DNA from 4 places in the Streptomyces sp. NPDC031049 genome. Region 1 is predicted to be linked to each of the others. Evidence: riboswitches for the same ligand, from Rfam matches in the RefSeq annotation. Region 1 holds a riboswitch; each other region holds the start of a gene.
The links. A riboswitch is a leader RNA that binds a small molecule or an ion and turns the genes downstream of it on or off. The one in region 1 is predicted to bind cobalamin.

Region 1 (4,228 bases):
GAGAACGGCGAAGGCGCCGTTGCACAGGAGCAGGACACCGGCGAAGACGACACCTCCGGTCACCCACCCGCTCTGCCGGGTGGAGCGGCCGGTGGCGCCGGGGGACGGCGTACCGGGGGACGGTGCGGCGTGCTGAGCCATGAGCGGCGTCCTTTCTCGCGCGTGCTCCGAGCCTGCGGGGGGCGGCCCCGGACGGCCATCCGGGGTGCTGCGAACGGGTGAAACCGTTCGGGGTGCAGAACGTGCGGCCGGGACCGGCCTCGCGTTGACTGGGCGCACCTGCCTCGTCGGCCGGCCCACGTGCCCCATGCGACTCGCCGGAGGAGCCCATGACGACACCGGCGAACGCGGCCGTGCCCCGGGCCGAGCAGTCGCTGCGGGACACGGTGCTCAGCCGGGGCTATCTGCGGCTGTTGCTGCTGTGCGTGCTGCTCGGCGTGCCCATCGCGCTCGCCTGCTTCTTCTTCGTCGGGCTCCAGCACCAGCTCCAGCACTGGGTGTGGACCTCGCTTCCGCACGCGGCCGGTTTCGCCGCCCCGCCGTGGTGGTGGCCGCTGCCCGCGCTGGTCCTCGCCGGGCTGGTCCTCGCGCCGATCGTGACCCGGCTGCCGGGCGCCGGGGGCCATCTGCCGGTGGACGGTCTCGGCGGCGCGCCCGTCGGGCCCAAGGCGCTGCCGGGCACCGTGCTGGCGGCGCTGGCGACGCTGCCGCTGGGTGTGGTGCTGGGCCCGGAGGCGCCGCTGATGGCGGTGGGCAGCGGGCTCGCGCTGCTGGCGGTGCGGCGGCCGGCGGCCGTGGACCCCAGGGCGCGGGCGGTGGTGGCGACGGCCGGCTCCACCGCCGCGATCTCGACGATCCTGGGCGGTCCGGTCGTGGCGGCGGTGCTGCTCATCGAGGGGGCCGGGCTCGGCGGCGCCCGGCTGGTGGCGCTGTTGCTGCCCTGCCTGCTCGCCAGCGCGGCCGGCGCCCTGGTGTTCACCGGGTTCGGGGACTGGACCGGCCTGCGGATCGGCGCGCTCCGGCTGCACGACGTCCCGCCGCCGGTCGACCCGGACGCGGGCGACTTCCTGTGGGGCGTGCCGGTGGCGGCGCTGATCGCCGTGCTGGTCGCCCTCGGCCGGGAGCTGGGCCGCTCCACGGCCGGCTGGACCCGGCGCGGGCGGACCGCGGCCCGGACCGTCGCCTGCGCCACGGCCGTGGGCGGGTGTGTCGCGGCGTACGCGCTGATCACGGGCCGCTCCCCCGCCGAGGCGGCCCTGTCCGGCCAGGCCACGCTGGGTGAACTGGCCGCGCAGCCGCACGCCTGGCCGGTGGGGGCGCTGCTCGCGCTCGTCGCCTGCAAGGGGCTGGCCTGGGGGATCGCCCTGGGCAGTCTGCGCGGCGGTCCGATCTTCCCGGCGGTGCTGCTGGGCACCGCGACGGCCATGGCCTGCTCCGGCCTGCCCGGGTTCGGCACGGCCCCGGCCCTCGCGCTCGGGATCGCCGCGGCGGCGGCCGCGGTGACGGGGCTGCCGCTGGCCAGCGCGGTGCTTGCGGTGCTGCTGATCGGCGGCGACGCCGACGACCAGATGCCGCTGATCGTGACCGCGTCGGTCGTGGCCTTCATCGTCGCCCAACTCGTGCGCCGCGGGCGGCCCGAGGAGACACCGGAAGCACCCGGCGGCGAGGACGGCGCGGGCGGTGCCGGGCGGGCGGCGGGGGCGGGGCCGTGACGGCGGGGCCGGACAGGGGGCACGGCCGCCGTCCGCGCGGGGCCGTGCGGTCCGCGCGGCCCTGGGTGGTGCGGGGCGTCGTAGGGGCCGTCGTGGTCGCCGCGTACTTCCTGCTCCCCCTCGATCATCTCGGCCCCCGGCGGGCCGAGGTGAGCTGGGTGCTGTTCGGGGCCGTCCTCACGCTGGTGGCCGTACTGCTGCTGCGCCAGGTCCGCCACGTCCTCACCGACCGCCCCGACACCCGTCCCGGTCTGGCGCTCACCCTGCTGATGCTGCTGTCGGTGCACGTCTTCGCCGCCGCCTACTACTGCCTGGCCAAGCAGCCCGGCGAGTTCTCGGGGCTGCACACCCGTCTGGACGGGCTCTACTTCACCGTCGTCACGCTCGCCACCGTCGGCTACGGCGACATCACCCCGCGGGGACAGGCGGCGCGTGTGGTGACGATCGTGCAGATCCTGTACACGTTCGTGTTCCTCACGGCCGCCGCGACCGCCCTGAGCCAGCGGGTGCGCGCCATGGCCGTGCGACGGCTGGACCGTGACCGGCGCGAGTGACGGCACAGGGAGTGTGTGACCCGGGTCCGAGCGCCCCGTACGCCCTTGTCACCGCGGGTGCGGGCGCACTACTGTCACCACGCCTTGGTGAACGGGAAATCCGGTGCAAAGCCGGTGCGGCCCTCGCCACTGTGATCGGGAAGTCCGGCTCCGGCCCTCGCGGGCAGCCACTGGGTCATCACGACCCGGGAAGGCGGAGTTCGGGCGGTGGTACCCGTCAGCCAGGAGACCGGCCGAGGCGCGTCAACCATCCACGAGGTGCTGGAGAGGGTCTGCCGAGCCATGCACATAGCCGAGGGCTTCCTGCCTCCGGCGCACGCGATCGCCTGGGGTGTCGCGTCCGCGCCGTTCGTCGTCCACGGAGTACGGTCACTCACCCGCGAGGTCAGGGAGCACCCGGAGAGCACGCTGCTCCTCGGCGCCTCCGGGGCCTTCACGTTCGTGCTGTCCGCCCTGAAACTTCCCTCGGTGACCGGGAGTTGCTCCCATCCGACGGGCACCGGGCTGGGCGCCGTCCTGTTCCGGCCGCCGGTCATGGCCGTGCTGGGCACCATCACGCTGCTCTTCCAGGCGCTGCTGCTGGCGCACGGCGGGCTGACCACGCTCGGCGCCAACGTCTTCTCCATGGCGGTCGTCGGGCCGTGGGCCGGGTACGGCGTCTACCGGCTGCTGCGCCGCTGCGCCGCGCCGCTGATGGCCGCCGTGTTCTGCGCCGCGTTCACCGCCGACCTGTCCACCTACTGCGTGACGTCCGTGCAGCTGGCGCTCGCCTTCCCGGACCCGGGCAGCGGATTCCTGGGCGCGCTCGGCAAGTTCGGCTCGATCTTCGCGGTGACGCAGATCCCGCTGGCGGTCAGCGAGGGGCTCCTGACGGTCCTGGTGATGCGGCTGCTGGTGCGGTCCAGCAAGGGCGAGCTGACCCGGCTGGGCGTGCTGCCGGCGGGGACGAGGACGACGACGGAGCAGGAGGCGGCGGCCCGGTGAAGCGCGACACGAGGATCAACGCCCTGCTGCTGCTCGCGGTCGCCGCGCTCGCGGTGCTGCCGCTGGTGCTGGGGCTCGGCGACCACAAGGAGGAGCCGTTCGCCGGTGCCGACGCCGAGGCGGAGACGGCGATCACCGAGCTGGACCCGGAGTACGAGCCGTGGTTCTCGCCGCTGTACGAACCGCCCTCCGGGGAGGTCGAGTCGGCGCTGTTCGCCGTGCAGGCCGCTCTCGGCGCCGGCGTGCTGGCGTACTACTTCGGGCTGCGCCGGGGGCGGCGGCAGGGCGAGGAGCGGGCCCGCGCGTCGGCCCGGCGGGACGATCCCGCGGGGGACTGAGTGCTGCCGATCGACGCGGCGGCGCACGCGAGCCGCTGGCGCCGCCGGCATCCGGTCGACAAGGCCGTGCTGGGACTGGGCCTGACGGTGCTGGCGATCTCCCTGCCGCCATGGCCGGGTGCCGCGCTGGTGCTGGTCGCGGCGCTGGCGGTGCTGCTCGGCCCGGCGGGCGTGCCGGGGCGCCGGCTGTGGCGGGCCTGGCGGGTGCCGCTGGGGTTCTGCCTGACCGGGGCGCTGCCGCTGCTGGTGCAGGTCGGCGGCGCGGACGCGTTCGTGTCCCTCGCGGACGGGGGCCCGGCGCGGGCCGGCGCCCTGCTGCTGCGCACCTCGGCCGCCTCCCTCGGGGTGCTGCTGTTCGCGTTCACCACGCCGATGTCCGACCTGCTGCCGCGGCTGGTGCGGGCCGGGGTGCCGGCGCCGGTGGTCGACGTGGCGCTGGTGACGTACCGGATGAGCTTCCTGCTGCTGGACTCCGTGCGGCGGGTGCGGCAGGCGCAGGCGGCCCGGCTGGGGCACACCACCCGGGCCGCCGCCTGGCGTTCGCTGGCCGGGCTCGGCGCGACGGCGTTCGTGCGCTCCTTCGACCGGGCGGCGCGGCTCCAGGCCGGGCTCGCCGGCCGCGGCTACGACGGCACGCTGC
Region 2 (4,228 bases), on a different contig from region 1:
GGAGGACTACACGGCCGACGCCGGCGATCCGGGCGTACAGGTGGAGCTGCCGCCGGCCACCGCGGGGTCGTCGCACTAGAGGTGTTCTTCGGCCGCGGGTGCGTCGTGGCCGGTTCGGCTGCGGGTTTCGTCGTGGCCGGTCGCGCAGTTCCCCGCGCCCCTTTCGGGGCGCTGTCCACGGGCCGTCGGTGGGAAAACCGGCGGCCCGTTGTCGTACCCCTCGGGCAGACTCGGGCCCATGGACATCGTCATCCGGCGGGCCGACCCCGCCGAGTACTCCGCCGTCGGTGAGATCACCGCGCAGGCCTATCTCCAGGACGGGCTGCTGGACTTCGGGGAGAGCGACGCCTACCTCGGTGAGCTGAGGGACGTGGCGAAGCGGGCGGCGGCGGCCGAGGTGCTGGTCGCCGTGGACGGCGAGCGGCTGCTGGGCGGGGTCACCTTCGTGCCGTCCGGCGGGCCCATGGCGGACATCGCCGGGCCCGGCGAGGCCGAGATACGGATGCTCGCCGTGGACCGGGCCGCCCGTGGCCGGGGTGCCGGCGAGGCCCTCGTGCGGGCCTGCCTGGACCGGGCGCGGACCGTCGAGGGCTGCGTGCGCATCGTGCTGTCGAGCCAGCGCACCATGCACGCCGCGCACCGGATCTACGAACGCCTGGGCTTCGTCCGCACCCCCGAGCGGGACTGGAATCCGCTGCCGGAGCTGGACGACATCATGCTGATCACCTACGGGCTGACGCTCTGACACCACCGGCCCACCGCGGGGCGCCTGGGCCGCTCCCCGCCCAGGACACAACATCTGGGGGTGTCACCGGAACACGGCACAAGATGTATGCTCGTGCTCGCTGTCGCCGCAGGGGAATCCGGTGCGAATCCGGAACTGTCCCGCAACGGTGTACTCGCGTGTGTCCGCACGCCCGTCGTGTGCCCATACGCCTGTTCAGTCCGAGGACCTGCCGACAGTGCACCCGGCCGTCCGGTCCGGGTGCCCTGACGTCCGGGCCTCGCGGAATGGGCCGGTGGACGCGACGCCGCGCGCGCTCGTGAGCTGCCCCCTGCCCTCCGCAAGGCCCCGTGCCGAGCGAGGGAGTGCCCCACGTGACCATCGCGCCAGCCGACCCGGCCTCAGCCGACCCGGTGACGGATGCGCCGACGCCGGTGACCGAGGAGTCCGACGGGCCCGGTGCCGCACTGCTGCGGACCCTGACCGAGCTGACCGCCGACCTCCCCGACGCCGACCCCGGCCGGGTCGCCGCCGCCGCACTGCGCGGCCGGTCCGCCCGCGCCGACGACCGCGAGCTGCGCGAGCTGGCCACGGAGGCCGCCGCCGGCCTGATCTCCGAGGACCCGGCCTACTCCCGGCTGGCCGCCCGGCTGCTGACCATCGGCATCCGCGCCGAGGCCGCGTCCCAGGGCGTGGTCGCCTTCACCGACTCCGTCGCCGTCGGCCACCGCGAGGGCCTGATCGCCGACCGCACCGCCGCGTTCGTCCGGCTGCACGCCGAGCGCCTGGACGCCCTCGTCGACCCGGCCGCCGACGACCGGTTCGGCTACTTCGGGCTGCGCACGCTGCACAGCCGCTACCTGCTCCGGCACCCGGTGACCCGCAAGGTCGTCGAGACGCCGCAGCACTTCCTGCTGCGGGTCGCCGCCGGTCTCGCCGAGGACGACACGCTCCGTTCGGTGGACGAGGTCGCGGACCTCTACGGCCTGATGAGCCGCCTCGACTACCTGCCCTCCTCCCCCACCCTGTTCAACTCCGGCACCCGCCACCCCCAGATGTCGTCCTGCTACCTCCTGGACTCCCCCAGGGACGAGCTGGACTCGATCTACGAGCGCTACCACCAGGTCGCCCGGCTCTCCAAGCACGCCGGCGGCATCGGCCTGTCCTACTCCCGCATCCGCGGCCGGGGTTCGCTGATCCGCGGTACCAACGGGCACTCCAACGGCATCGTCCCGTTCCTGAAGACCCTCGACGCCTCGGTCGCCGCCGTGAACCAGGGCGGCCGGCGCAAGGGTGCCGCGGCGGTCTACCTGGAGACCTGGCACTGCGACATCGAGGAGTTCCTGGAGCTGCGCGACAACACCGGCGAGGACGCCCGGCGCACCCACAACCTCAACCTGGCGCACTGGGTGCCGGACGAGTTCATGCGCCGGGTCGCCGACGACGCGCAGTGGTCGCTGTTCTCGCCGTCGGACGTGCCCGGGCTGGTGGACCTGTGGGGCGAGGAGTTCGACACCGCCTACCGGGAGGCCGAGCGCCGGGGCCTGGCGACGAAGACGCTGCCCGCCCGGGAGCTGTACGGCCGGATGATGCGCACCCTCGCGCAGACCGGCAACGGCTGGATGACCTTCAAGGACGCCGCCAACCGCACCGCCAACCAGACGGCGGAGCCCGGTCACGTCATCCACTCCTCCAACCTCTGCACGGAGATCCTGGAGGTCACCGACGACGGCGAGACCGCGGTCTGCAACCTGGGCTCGGTCAACCTCGGCGCGTTCGCCGACCCGGCCGCCGGGGACCTCGACTGGGAGCGGCTGGACGCCACCGTCCGCACCGCCGTCACCTTCCTCGACCGGGTGGTGGACATCAACTTCTACCCGACCGACCAGGCGGGCCGCTCCAACGCCAGGTGGCGGCCGGTGGGGCTCGGTGTGATGGGCCTCCAGGACGTCTTCTTCGCCCTGCGGCTGCCGTTCGACTCACCGGAGGCCAAGCGGCTCTCCACCCGGATCGCCGAACGGATCATGCTCGCCGCCTACGAGGCGTCCGCCGGCCTGGCCGAGCGCAACGGCCCGCTGCCCGCCTGGGAGAAGACCCGCACCGCCCGCGGGGTCCTGCACCCCGACCACTACGACGCGGAGCTGAACTGGCCGGAGCGCTGGGCGGCGCTGCGGGAGCGGATCGCGACCACCGGCCTGCGCAACTCCCTGCTGCTCGCCATCGCGCCCACCGCCACGATCGCCTCGATCGCCGGCGTCTACGAGTGCATCGAGCCGCAGGTGTCCAACCTGTTCAAGCGCGAGACCCTGTCCGGGGAGTTCCTCCAGGTCAACTCCTACCTGGTGGACGACCTCAAGCGGCTCGGCGTCTGGGACGCCCGCACCCGGGAGGCGCTGCGCGAGGCGAACGGCTCGGTGCAGGAGTTCACCTGGATCCCCGAGGACGTGCGCGCGCTGTACCGCACGGCGTGGGAGATCCCGCAGCGCGCGCTGATCGACATGGCCGCCGCCCGTACGCCCTTCCTGGACCAGGCCCAGTCCCTGAACCTGTTCCTCGAGACGCCGACCATCGGCAAGCTCTCCTCGATGTACGCCTACGCCTGGAAGTCCGGGCTGAAGACGACGTACTACCTGCGCTCCCGCCCGGCGACCCGGATCGCCCGCGCGGCCCGCGCCGCCACCCCCGCCCAGGCGGCCCCGGACCCCGAGGCCGTCGCCTGCTCCCTGGAAAACCCCGAGTCCTGCGAGGCCTGCCAGTGACCACCAGCACCACCCGAGCCCGGAACCTCCTCGACCCGGGCTTCGAGCTGACCCTGCGCCCGATGCGCTACCCCGACTTCTACGAGCGCTACCGGGACGCCATCAAGAACACCTGGACCGTGGAGGAGGTCGACCTCCACTCGGACGTCGCCGACCTCGCCAAGCTCTCGCCCGGCGAGCAGCACCTGATCGGACGTCTGGTCGCCTTCTTCGCGACGGGCGACTCGATCGTGGCGAACAACCTGGTGCTGACCCTGTACAAGCACATCAACTCGCCCGAGGCGCGGCTGTACCTGAGCCGGCAGCTGTTCGAGGAGGCCGTGCACGTCCAGTTCTATCTGACGCTGCTCGACACCTACCTGCCCGACCCGGACGACCGCGCCGCCGCGTTCGCGGCCGTGGAGAACATCCCCTCGATCCGCGAGAAGGCCGAGTTCTGCTTCCGGTGGATGGACTCGGTCGAGGAGATCGACCGGCTCGAGTCCCGGTCGGACCGGCGCCGTTTCCTGCTCAACCTGATCTGCTTCGCGGCGTGCATCGAGGGCCTGTTCTTCTACGGCGCCTTCGCCTACGTGTACTGGTTCCGCAGCCGCGGCCTGCTGCACGGCCTGGCCACCGGCACCAACTGGGTGTTCCGCGACGAGACGATGCACATGTCCTTCGCCTTCGACGTGGTCGACACCGTCCGCAAGGAGGAGCCGGACCTCTTCGACGACCGGCTCCAGGAGCAGGTCACCGACATGCT
Region 3 (4,228 bases), on a different contig from region 1:
TCGTGCGCGCGGTAGAAGAGCACGCCCACCGTGGGGCGGCCTTCCTGGAGGGTCCGCGCCCCGCGCACGCCGTACTCCGGCATCTTCCGCGGCTCGTCGAAGCCCTCGCCGGTCAGCAGCACGGTGTCCGACAGGAACCGGGCCAGCTGCGTGAGGTTGTCCGGGCCGCCCTCGACCAGATAGCGCAGCGCCTCCGCCACGACCCCGGCCGGCACCGAGGACTCGGCCATCAGCTCCGCGTCGGGCACGGCCTCGCCGCCCAGCAGCACGGTCGGCACACCGGACGCCTTCAGCGCGGCGAGCCCGTCCTCCCAGGCGCGTTTGCCGCCCAGCAGCCGTACGACGGCGACGTCGGCGCCCTCGACCAGGCCCGGCAGCTCCTCCCGGACGTCCACCCGGTTCGGGTTGCCGATCCGGTACGCGGCGTCGGAGGCTCGTGCCGCCAGCAGATCCGTGTCGGCGGTCGACAACAACAACACTGTGCTCATGCGGGCGCTCCCGGTGGGATGAAGGGCAGTCCTTGCGGCGCGCCGGACTCGATGAGCCGCCACAGCGCGTCCGTGTCCGCGTGCTGTTCGATCAGGTCGCCGAGCCGGTCGAGCTGCTCCTCGCGCAGCGCGGCGAACGAGGTGTCGGGGGCCGGCACGAAGCGGCGGCCCGCGGCGGCGGCCACCTCGCGAAGGAACGCCCGCCGGAAGCCGTCCGACTCCAGCGAGCCGTGCCAGTGGGTGCCCCAGGTCTGGCCGACCCGGCAGCCGTCCAGGAAGGCCTCGCCGCCGGTGACCTCGGCGACGCCGTGGTGGATCTCGTAGCCCTCGACCCGCTCGCCGAGGGCCTCGCCCACCGGCCGGGTAAGGGTCTTCTCGCGGGCGAACCGCACCCGCACGGGCAGCACGCCGAGCCCGTCGACATGGCCCCGGCGGCTCTCGACGTCGTCCTCGATGTGCTCGCCGAGGAGCTGGAAGCCGCCGCAGACACCGAGCACGGGCCGCTGTTCGGCGGCCCTGCGGACGAGGGCGTCCGCGAGTCCCCGCTCCCGCAGCCACTCCAGCGCCCGGACCGTCCCGCGCGTCCCCGGCACGACCACCAGGTCGGCGTCGGCCAGTTCCTCCGGGCGGTCCACGAACCGCACCACCACGCCCGGTTCCGCGGCCAGCGCGTCCACGTCCGTGAAGTTGGACATCAGCGGGACGGCGCACACGGCGACCCGCAGCACGTCCTCGCCGACCGGCGGGGCCACGACCGACTCCCGGACCGCGCCGCGCAGCGACACCCGGAGCCCGTCCTCCTCGTCGATTCCCAGGCCGTGCCGGAACGGCAGCACGCCGTAGGTGCGCCGGCCGGTCAGGCCGCGCAGCATGTCCAGGCCGGGTTCGAGCAGCGAGACGTCCCCGCGGAACTTGTTCACCAGGAAACCGGCGACCAGCTCCTGGTCCTCGGGCGCCAGCAGCGCCACCGTCCCGAAGAAGGACGCGAACACGCCCCCGCGGTCGATGTCCCCCACGACCAGCACGGGCAGTCCGGCACCCCGGGCGATCCCCATGTTCACGATGTCGGTCCGGCGCAGGTTGATCTCCGCCGGAGACCCCGCCCCCTCGCAGATCACCGCGTCGTACGTGCCCCGCAGTTCGGCGAGGCAGTCCAGCACCGTGCCGAGCAACTGCCGCTGCCGGCCGCCGTGGTAGCCGCGCGCGCTCAGCTCCCCGACCGGCCTGCCCAGCAGCACGACCTGGCTGCTCTGCTCACCGCCCGGCTTGAGCAGCACCGGGTTCATCAGCGCGGTCGGCTCCACCCGGCAGGCCTGGGCCTGCATGGCCTGCGCCCGGCCGATCTCGGCTCCCTCGCGGGTGACGAAGGAGTTCAGCGACATGTTCTGCGCCTTGAAGGGCGCCACCTTCACGCCCTGCCGCACCAGCCAGCGGCAGATCCCCGCCGTGACGACGCTCTTGCCCGCGTCCGAGGTGGTGCCGGCGACCAGCAGACCACCGTTCATGACGTCCGTCCCTTCCTCACGACCCGGCCCGCCAGCAGCCGCGCGCCCGCGCACACGCCGAGCGCCAGCCAGCCCACGCGCCGGGAGAGCCGTACCGCCCGGTCGATGTCGCCGGCCCGCACGGGCCGGCCCGCCGCCGCGTTGAGCACGGGCCGGTGCTCCACCCGGCCCCCGTAGGCGAGCGTTCCGCCCAGCCGGACACCCAGGGCGCCGGCGAACGCGGCCTCCACCGGGCCGGCGTTGGGGCTCGGGTGCCGCGCGGCGTCGGCCCGCCAGGCCCGGACGGCGCCGCGCGCGTCGCCGCCGGCCACGGTGGCCAGGGCGGCGGTGAGCCGGGCGCCCGGCCAGCCGGCCAGGTCGTCGAGGCGGGCGGAGGCCCAGCCGTAGCGCCGGTAGCGGGGGGACTTGTGGCCGACCATCGCGTCGAGGGTGTTCACGGCCCGGAAGCCGAGCAGGCCGGGCACCCCGCCGAGGGCGCCCCACACCAGGGCGCCGACCACCGCGTCGGAGGTGTTCTCGGCGACGGACTCCACGACCGCGCGGGCGATCCCGTCGGCGTCCAGTGCCTGCGGGTCGCGGCCGCACAGGTGCGGCAGCCGGGCGCGGGCCGCCTCGACGTCCCCGGACCGCAGCGCGCCGGCGACGGCGGCGGCCTCCCGGGCGAGCGAGGTCCCGCCGACCACGGCCCAGGTGGCGACGCCGGTCAGCGCGACGGAGGCGGTGGGGGAGGTGCGGACGGCCCGTGCGGCGACGGACCCGAGGGCGACGGCGCCACCGGCGCACACGGCGGTGTGCAGCGCACCCCGGCCCCGGTGGTCGCGCCACAGCACCCGTTCCACGGCGCCCGCGGCCCGCCCGAACACGGCGACCGGGTGCCCGCGGCGCGGATCGCCGAGGAGCAGGTCGCCGAGCAGGCCGGCGGCGGCGCCGTACGCGAAGACGCGTTCGGCCCGCATCGGCTCAGCCGAGCGTGGGGGAGGGCGAGGTGTCGGGGGTGGTCCTCGGTCGGCGGCAGCCGTGCATGGCGGTATGTCCTCACTCAGGGTGTCCGCGCCCTGGTTCGACGAAACCGGCGGTGAGAGTTCCTGGCTCCCGGGGGACGAGCCCTCGGTGACAGTGGCGGGACCGCGCCGGATTCGCACCGGCTTCCTCTCCTGCCGCCGTATTGGCTCGGGCAGTCCACCACGGCCCGCGAACACCCGTCAACTTGCTGTTGACCTGCGAGGGGGGAGTGTGCGGAGCCCCACACCCGGCGGGCGTGCGCGGGCACGCGAAAGGGGTGCGGGACGGTGCTCTCCGTTCCGCACCCCTCTCGGTGCCGTGCCGTGGGTCAGGCGACGATCAGATAGATGCCGTACGCCACCGCAGCCGCGCACGCGGCGAAGCAGGCGTAGGCGCCGGTCACCGCGAGGGCCGCGCCGCCGCCCCGGGCCTCGGCCCGCTCCTTGCGGGACAGGCCGGCGATGCCGAGGACGAACAGGCCCACCAGGGCCACGGTGGTCACGAGGCTGACCCCGAAGACGGAGCCGAGGGCTGCCCAGTCGATGCTCATGCTGCTCTACTCTCTGCGGGTCAGACGGTGGTGGCCGACGGGGTCTTGGCGTCGGCGGCGTCGGTCTGGGACGGGACGGTGGTCCCGAGCTCCTCGGCGGCGGCCGTGGGCGGCGGGGTGACGGCGGCCATCGCCTGGGTCACCACGCCGGGCTCGGCCGGCTCGACGTCGTTGACGTTGGTGTGGTCGACCACCTCGCGCCGGGAGATCTTCCAGATCGCGGCGCTGGAGGCGACGAGGAAGACCGCGACGAGCGCCGTGCCCCAGTCGCCGAGGCTGGTGACCCACTCCGCGAGGGCGGCGACCAGGGCCGCGGCCGGCAGGGTCAGACCCCAGGCGACGAACATCCGGGTGGCCGTGGACCAGCGGACCACACCGCCCTTGCGGCCGAGGCCCGCACCCATGACCGCACCGGAGACCGAGTGCGTGGTGGAGAGGGAGAAGCCGAGGTGGGAGGAGGCCAGGATGACCGTGGCCGCGCTGGTCTGGGCGGCGAAGCCCTGCTGCGGCTGGAGGTCGGTCAGACCCTTGCCCATGGTGCGGATGATGCGCCAGCCGCCGAGGTAGGTGCCGAGGGCGATGGCGATGCCCGCGGAGAGGATGACCCACATGGGCGGGTCGGAGTCGGGGGCGAGCGCGCCGCCGGTGACCAGGGCGAGGGTGATGACACCCATCGTCTTCTG
Region 4 (4,228 bases), on a different contig from region 1:
CGTCCGTGTCCGCGCCGGCGCGCGGCGCGGCTGCTCCGTCCTGGGGTCGACCGCCATGCGGCGGAGGGTACCCAGGGTCGGCGAGAGCAGTCGCCGGGCCACGCCGGACGGGGCGTCAGCCGCCGCCGGCCTCCCCTTCGGGGAAGACGGCGCCGGTGTGTTCGCCCAGCTCGGGCGGTGGGAGCCGGTAGCTCGCCGGGGTGTCACCGAGCCGGATCGGATGGGCCACCTGGCGGGTTCCGCCGACGTCGACGACGGCGTCGACGCCGAGCCGAGCGGCGTGGGCGAAGGCCTCGTCGAGGGTGTTGACCGGTCCGGCCGGCACACCGGCGGCGGGCAGCACCTCGGCCCAGTGGTCGGCGCCGTGCGTGCGCAGCAGCTCCCGCAGGGCGGTGCGCAGCGCGGACCGGTGCGCGACGCGGTCGGGGTTGGTGCGAAACCGCGGATCGCCGGCGAGGCCGGGCCGTCCCAGGGCGGTGGCGAGCGCGGCGAACTGCCCGTCGTTGCCGACCGCGAGGGCGATCGGCCGGTCGGCCGTGGGGAACGTCTCGTAGGGCGCGATGCTCGGGTGGGCGTTGCCGAGCCGACCCGGCACGGCGCCGGCCGCGAGGTATCCGGACGCCTGGTTCACCAGGGCGGACAGCAGGGAGCCGAGCAGGCTCACCTCGACGAGCTGGCCCCGGCCGGTGCGCTCCCGGTGGCGCAGGGCGGCGAGGATGCCGAGCGAGGCGTGCAGGCCGGTGATGACGTCGACCAGGGCCACGCCCGTCTTGGTGGGTTCGCCGTCGGGGTCGCCGGTGACGCTCATCAGTCCGCCGACGGCCTGCACCAGCAGGTCGTAGCCGGGCAGTGCCGCGCCCGCTCCGGTGCCGAAGCCGGTGACGGAGCAGTAGACGAGACGCGGGTCGGCGGCGAGCAGTTCGTCGGGCCCGAGTCCCAGCCGGGCCATGGTGCCGGGCCGGAAGTTCTCCACGACGACGTCCGAGCGGGCGATCAGCTCCCGGGCCCGTTCCCGACCCTCACGGGTGCTCAGGTCCAGGGCGACCGAGCGCTTGTTGCGGTTGACGCCGAGGAAGTAGGTGGAGGTGCCGTCGGCGTCGGCGGGCGGGCGCCAGGCGCGGGTCTCGTCGCCGGTGCCGGGCCGCTCCACCTTCACGACCTCGGCACCGAGGTCGGCGAGGAGCATGGTGGCGTACGGCCCGGCCAGCACCCGGGAGAAGTCCGCGATCCGGATCCCGTCCAGCGCCCCGGCGCTCTCCTCTCCGGCACCGCGGCTCGTCGTCGGCATCGTCCCGGGCTCCTCGTCTCGCGTTCGGTGTCCTGTACGACATGCACCGGCGGCCCCGTCGCTACACGTGACCTGCGCCACCGGGGGCGGCCGGCCGCGGCGGGCGGGGGCGGGCTCCGCGCCGGTGGAGGGTCCCGGTCACGGCCGGTTCCGCCTGCCCGGCGGGGTGATGGTGTACAGGCCGAGGATCTCCGGCATGGGGGCGACGCCGGGGCCGCCCGCGCGTGCCCAGGCGGCGATGTCGTCGGTCGCGTCGGGGTCGTTGACCAGTCCCAGCCAGACCGGGCGGGCGCCGGCGGCGCGGCCGGCGGCGGAGGGCTGTACGACGACCACGTTGGCGTGGTCGCAGGCGTCGAGGCACTCGGAGACGCGCACGGGCACCTCGGCCCGCAGGCGCGCTGTCTGCGCCGCGTGGTCGACGCCGGTGACCTTGGCGCTGCCGCAGCAGCAGTCCCGGCAGACGACGACCCGGCACGGCCGGGGTCCGTAGGCGTTCCCGGACCGGTTCGCGGGCATGCCGCACCTTCCTCTCCCCGGGGAGATCCGCCCCGGTGTGGGTGGAGGAGGCGACCGCGTGAGTCTCCTGGCTCTCGGGTCACCGCTCGTCCCGGCCTTCCCGCCCGCGAGGGGGCAGTGGCCCGCAGGGATCCGCTCGCCGATCACAGTGGCGGGACCGCGCCGGATTCCCACCGGCTTCCTCGGACCGCCGTCGCCCTGTCGCCGTCATCATGCCATCCCCGCCCGGGAGTCGGCGCACGGCGAGGGTCCGGGGACCTTCATTGGACTTTGCCCCGTTTCCGCTGTTCGCCGGGGGTGGCCGGATCGGGATGCACGGCGCGGACGGCCCCGGTACCGGAGATCGGCACGGCCGGTGCCGCCGGGTACGGTGTGGGCCATGGAGGTTTCCGCAACAGACCGGGCCGATGACAACGACGAGGCGCGGCCCGCGGCCGTCAAGGACGCCGCGCGCCGCGTGCTGGTGAAGGCAGGTGCCGCGGGGCTGTCCACGGCTGCCGTGGCGGACGCCGGCGGGCTCTCCGTCACCGAGGTGGAAGCCGTCTTCCCGCACCGGGACGACCTGCTGACCGCGCTGGTGGTGGACGCCTACGACGCGTCCGGCGCCGCGATGGAGCAGGCCGACGAGGCGGCGAGGAAGGCGGGCGGCCCGGCGGGTGCCCGGCTGCTGGCGGCCGCCCGCGCGCTGCGGGAGTGGTCCTTCGCCAACCCCGCCGAGTTCACGCTGATCTACGGTTCGCCGGTGCCGGGCTACCACGCCCCGCAGGAGACGGTCCCGCCCGCCTCGCGCACCCCCGCGGTGCTCGCCGGCATCGTGCGCTCCGCCCTCGAGGCCGGTGAACTCACCCCGCCCCGGAGGGCGGTGTCCGGTCCGCCGCTGCTGCTGCCGGCGGCCGTGGAGCTGTTCGGCGGCGTGCCCGAGGCTCCGTTCTCGGACATCATCGAGCGCGGCATCGTGCTGTGGAGCAATCTGATCGGGCTGCTGGTGTTCCAGGTCTTCAGCCGCACGCACGACAGCGTCCGGGACGAGGCGCGGTTCTTCGACTTCGCCGTCGCCGTGGCCGCCGAGGGCATCGGCCTCGAGGTGCCGCTGGGCGACCACGACGCCACCGGCTGACCGCTCCTCCCCTCCCGTCCCCAGCTCTTCCCTCACCCCGCAGGCGCGGCGCCCCCCACAGGAATCAGGCCGTGAACTCCATCAGAACCATCTGCTTCGTCATCGCGGCGATATCGTCGTACGCCGCTCTCGTCTACCGGCTGTGCCAGGCGCGGCGCAGCTGGCGGGACAGCGCCTACCGCACGCTGGTGGTCACGCTGCTGTTCCAGTGCCTGACCTTCACGATGGGCGCCGTCGCCATGGGCGGCGGAAGCTTCCTCGGCGTCGGCAACCTCGCCATCCTGGTGATGCACCTGTCCGCGGTCGCCTTCTGCGTCAGCGCCCAGATCATCCTTCTGCACTGGGCGACCGCCGACGAGAAGGCGGCGCAGAAGACCCGTTACTGGCTGATCACCGGCGTCGGCCTCGACGCCCTGCTGGCGGCGCTGTTCTTCCTGGCCGACGGCCCCGGCCGGCCGTCCTCGGACTTCGACACCGGCAGCGGGCAGCCGCTGGTGCTCGCCTACCTGTTGTTCTTCATCGTCTCCCAGGCGGTGCCGTGCGTGACCATCTTCCGGCAGTGCGGGCCGTACGCGCGGATGACCGACAACGCCTCGCTGCGGCAGGCACTGCGGCTGCTGTCGGTCGCCGCCGTGGTCCTCTTCCTCTACTGCACGGCCCGCACGGTCAACATCCTCACCGCGGCGGCCGGTGCCGACATCGGCGCCTGGACGGTGACCCCGTCCCTGTTCAGCGCGGCGGGCATCTTCCTGCTCTCGCTCAGCCTGACGATGTCCTCCTGGGGCGCCTCCGTCGCCAAACTGGCCGACTGGATGCGCAGTTACCGGTCCTACCGCGCGCTCTACCCGCTCTGGCGGGATCTGTACGAGGCGTCCCCCGGCATCGTCCTGGAGCCGGCCGGGAACGCCGCAGTCTCCGACCTCGACTACCGCCTGCACCGGCGGGTGGTGGAGATACGGGACGGGTGGCGGGACCTGCGGCCCTACATCGACCGTTCCGCGGGCGAGGCGGCCGGGCCGGGCCCGGGCGTGAGCGAGGAGCACCGGCAGGCCTACGCCGAGGCGGCACAGATCAGACAGGCGCTCAAGGCCAAGCGGACCGGCGTCATCCCTGACGACAACAAGGACGCCGGCGACTTCGAGGACCGTGATACGGACAACTTCTCGGCGGAAGTCGCATGGCTCGCCAAAGTCGCCGCCGCCTACAGTAAACTCAAGAGCGCGGGTTGAGAGCTCCCGCCCGGCCTGTATCCCCCGTCAGACCGGGCGGGTTCTCCCGTTTCTCTCCCCCGTTTCCCCCGTTCTTCC

Region 2: it holds a riboswitch for cobalamin, as region 1 does, so the genes downstream of both, ACZ45Q_RS00795 (ribonucleoside-diphosphate reductase subunit alpha) here and ACZ45Q_RS13440 (energy-coupling factor ABC transporter permease) in region 1, are expected to answer to the same signal.
Region 3: it holds a riboswitch for cobalamin, as region 1 does, so the genes downstream of both, ACZ45Q_RS11630 (cobalamin biosynthesis protein) here and ACZ45Q_RS13440 (energy-coupling factor ABC transporter permease) in region 1, are expected to answer to the same signal.
Region 4: it holds a riboswitch for cobalamin, as region 1 does, so the genes downstream of both, ACZ45Q_RS24545 ((2Fe-2S) ferredoxin domain-containing protein) here and ACZ45Q_RS13440 (energy-coupling factor ABC transporter permease) in region 1, are expected to answer to the same signal.

The regions. Positions count from the first base shown of each region.
Region 1 covers NZ_JBVIGC010000006.1:353,791-358,018, forward strand. Annotated here, with positions in the region: gene ACZ45Q_RS13425 (DUF7144 family membrane protein) at 1-141, opposite strand, end outside; gene ACZ45Q_RS13430 (voltage-gated chloride channel family protein) at 330-1,712, shown strand; gene ACZ45Q_RS13435 (potassium channel family protein) at 1,805-2,266, shown strand; cobalamin riboswitch at 2,335-2,518, shown strand; gene ACZ45Q_RS13440 (energy-coupling factor ABC transporter permease) at 2,549-3,250, shown strand; gene ACZ45Q_RS13445 (energy-coupling factor ABC transporter substrate-binding protein) at 3,247-3,588, shown strand; gene cbiQ (cobalt ECF transporter T component CbiQ) at 3,589-4,228, shown strand, end outside.
Region 2 covers NZ_JBVIGC010000001.1:176,865-181,092, forward strand. Annotated here, with positions in the region: gene mctP (monocarboxylate uptake permease MctP) at 1-79, shown strand, start outside; gene ACZ45Q_RS00790 (GNAT family N-acetyltransferase) at 239-745, shown strand; cobalamin riboswitch at 833-975, shown strand; gene ACZ45Q_RS00795 (ribonucleoside-diphosphate reductase subunit alpha) at 1,099-3,483, shown strand; gene ACZ45Q_RS00800 (ribonucleotide-diphosphate reductase subunit beta) at 3,546-4,228, shown strand, end outside.
Region 3 covers NZ_JBVIGC010000005.1:386,381-390,608, forward strand. Annotated here, with positions in the region: gene cobN (cobaltochelatase subunit CobN) at 1-488, opposite strand, end outside; gene ACZ45Q_RS11625 (cobyric acid synthase) at 485-1,993, opposite strand; gene ACZ45Q_RS11630 (cobalamin biosynthesis protein) at 1,990-2,949, opposite strand; cobalamin riboswitch at 3,054-3,192, opposite strand; gene ACZ45Q_RS11635 (hypothetical protein) at 3,324-3,545, opposite strand; gene ACZ45Q_RS11640 (inorganic phosphate transporter) at 3,566-4,228, opposite strand, start outside.
Region 4 covers NZ_JBVIGC010000015.1:108,485-112,712, reverse strand. Annotated here, with positions in the region: gene ctaD (aa3-type cytochrome oxidase subunit I) at 1-57, opposite strand, end outside; gene ACZ45Q_RS24550 (CaiB/BaiF CoA transferase family protein) at 116-1,288, opposite strand; gene ACZ45Q_RS24545 ((2Fe-2S) ferredoxin domain-containing protein) at 1,427-1,804, opposite strand; cobalamin riboswitch at 1,866-1,987, opposite strand; gene ACZ45Q_RS24540 (TetR/AcrR family transcriptional regulator) at 2,184-2,921, shown strand; gene ACZ45Q_RS24535 (MAB_1171c family putative transporter) at 2,993-4,150, shown strand.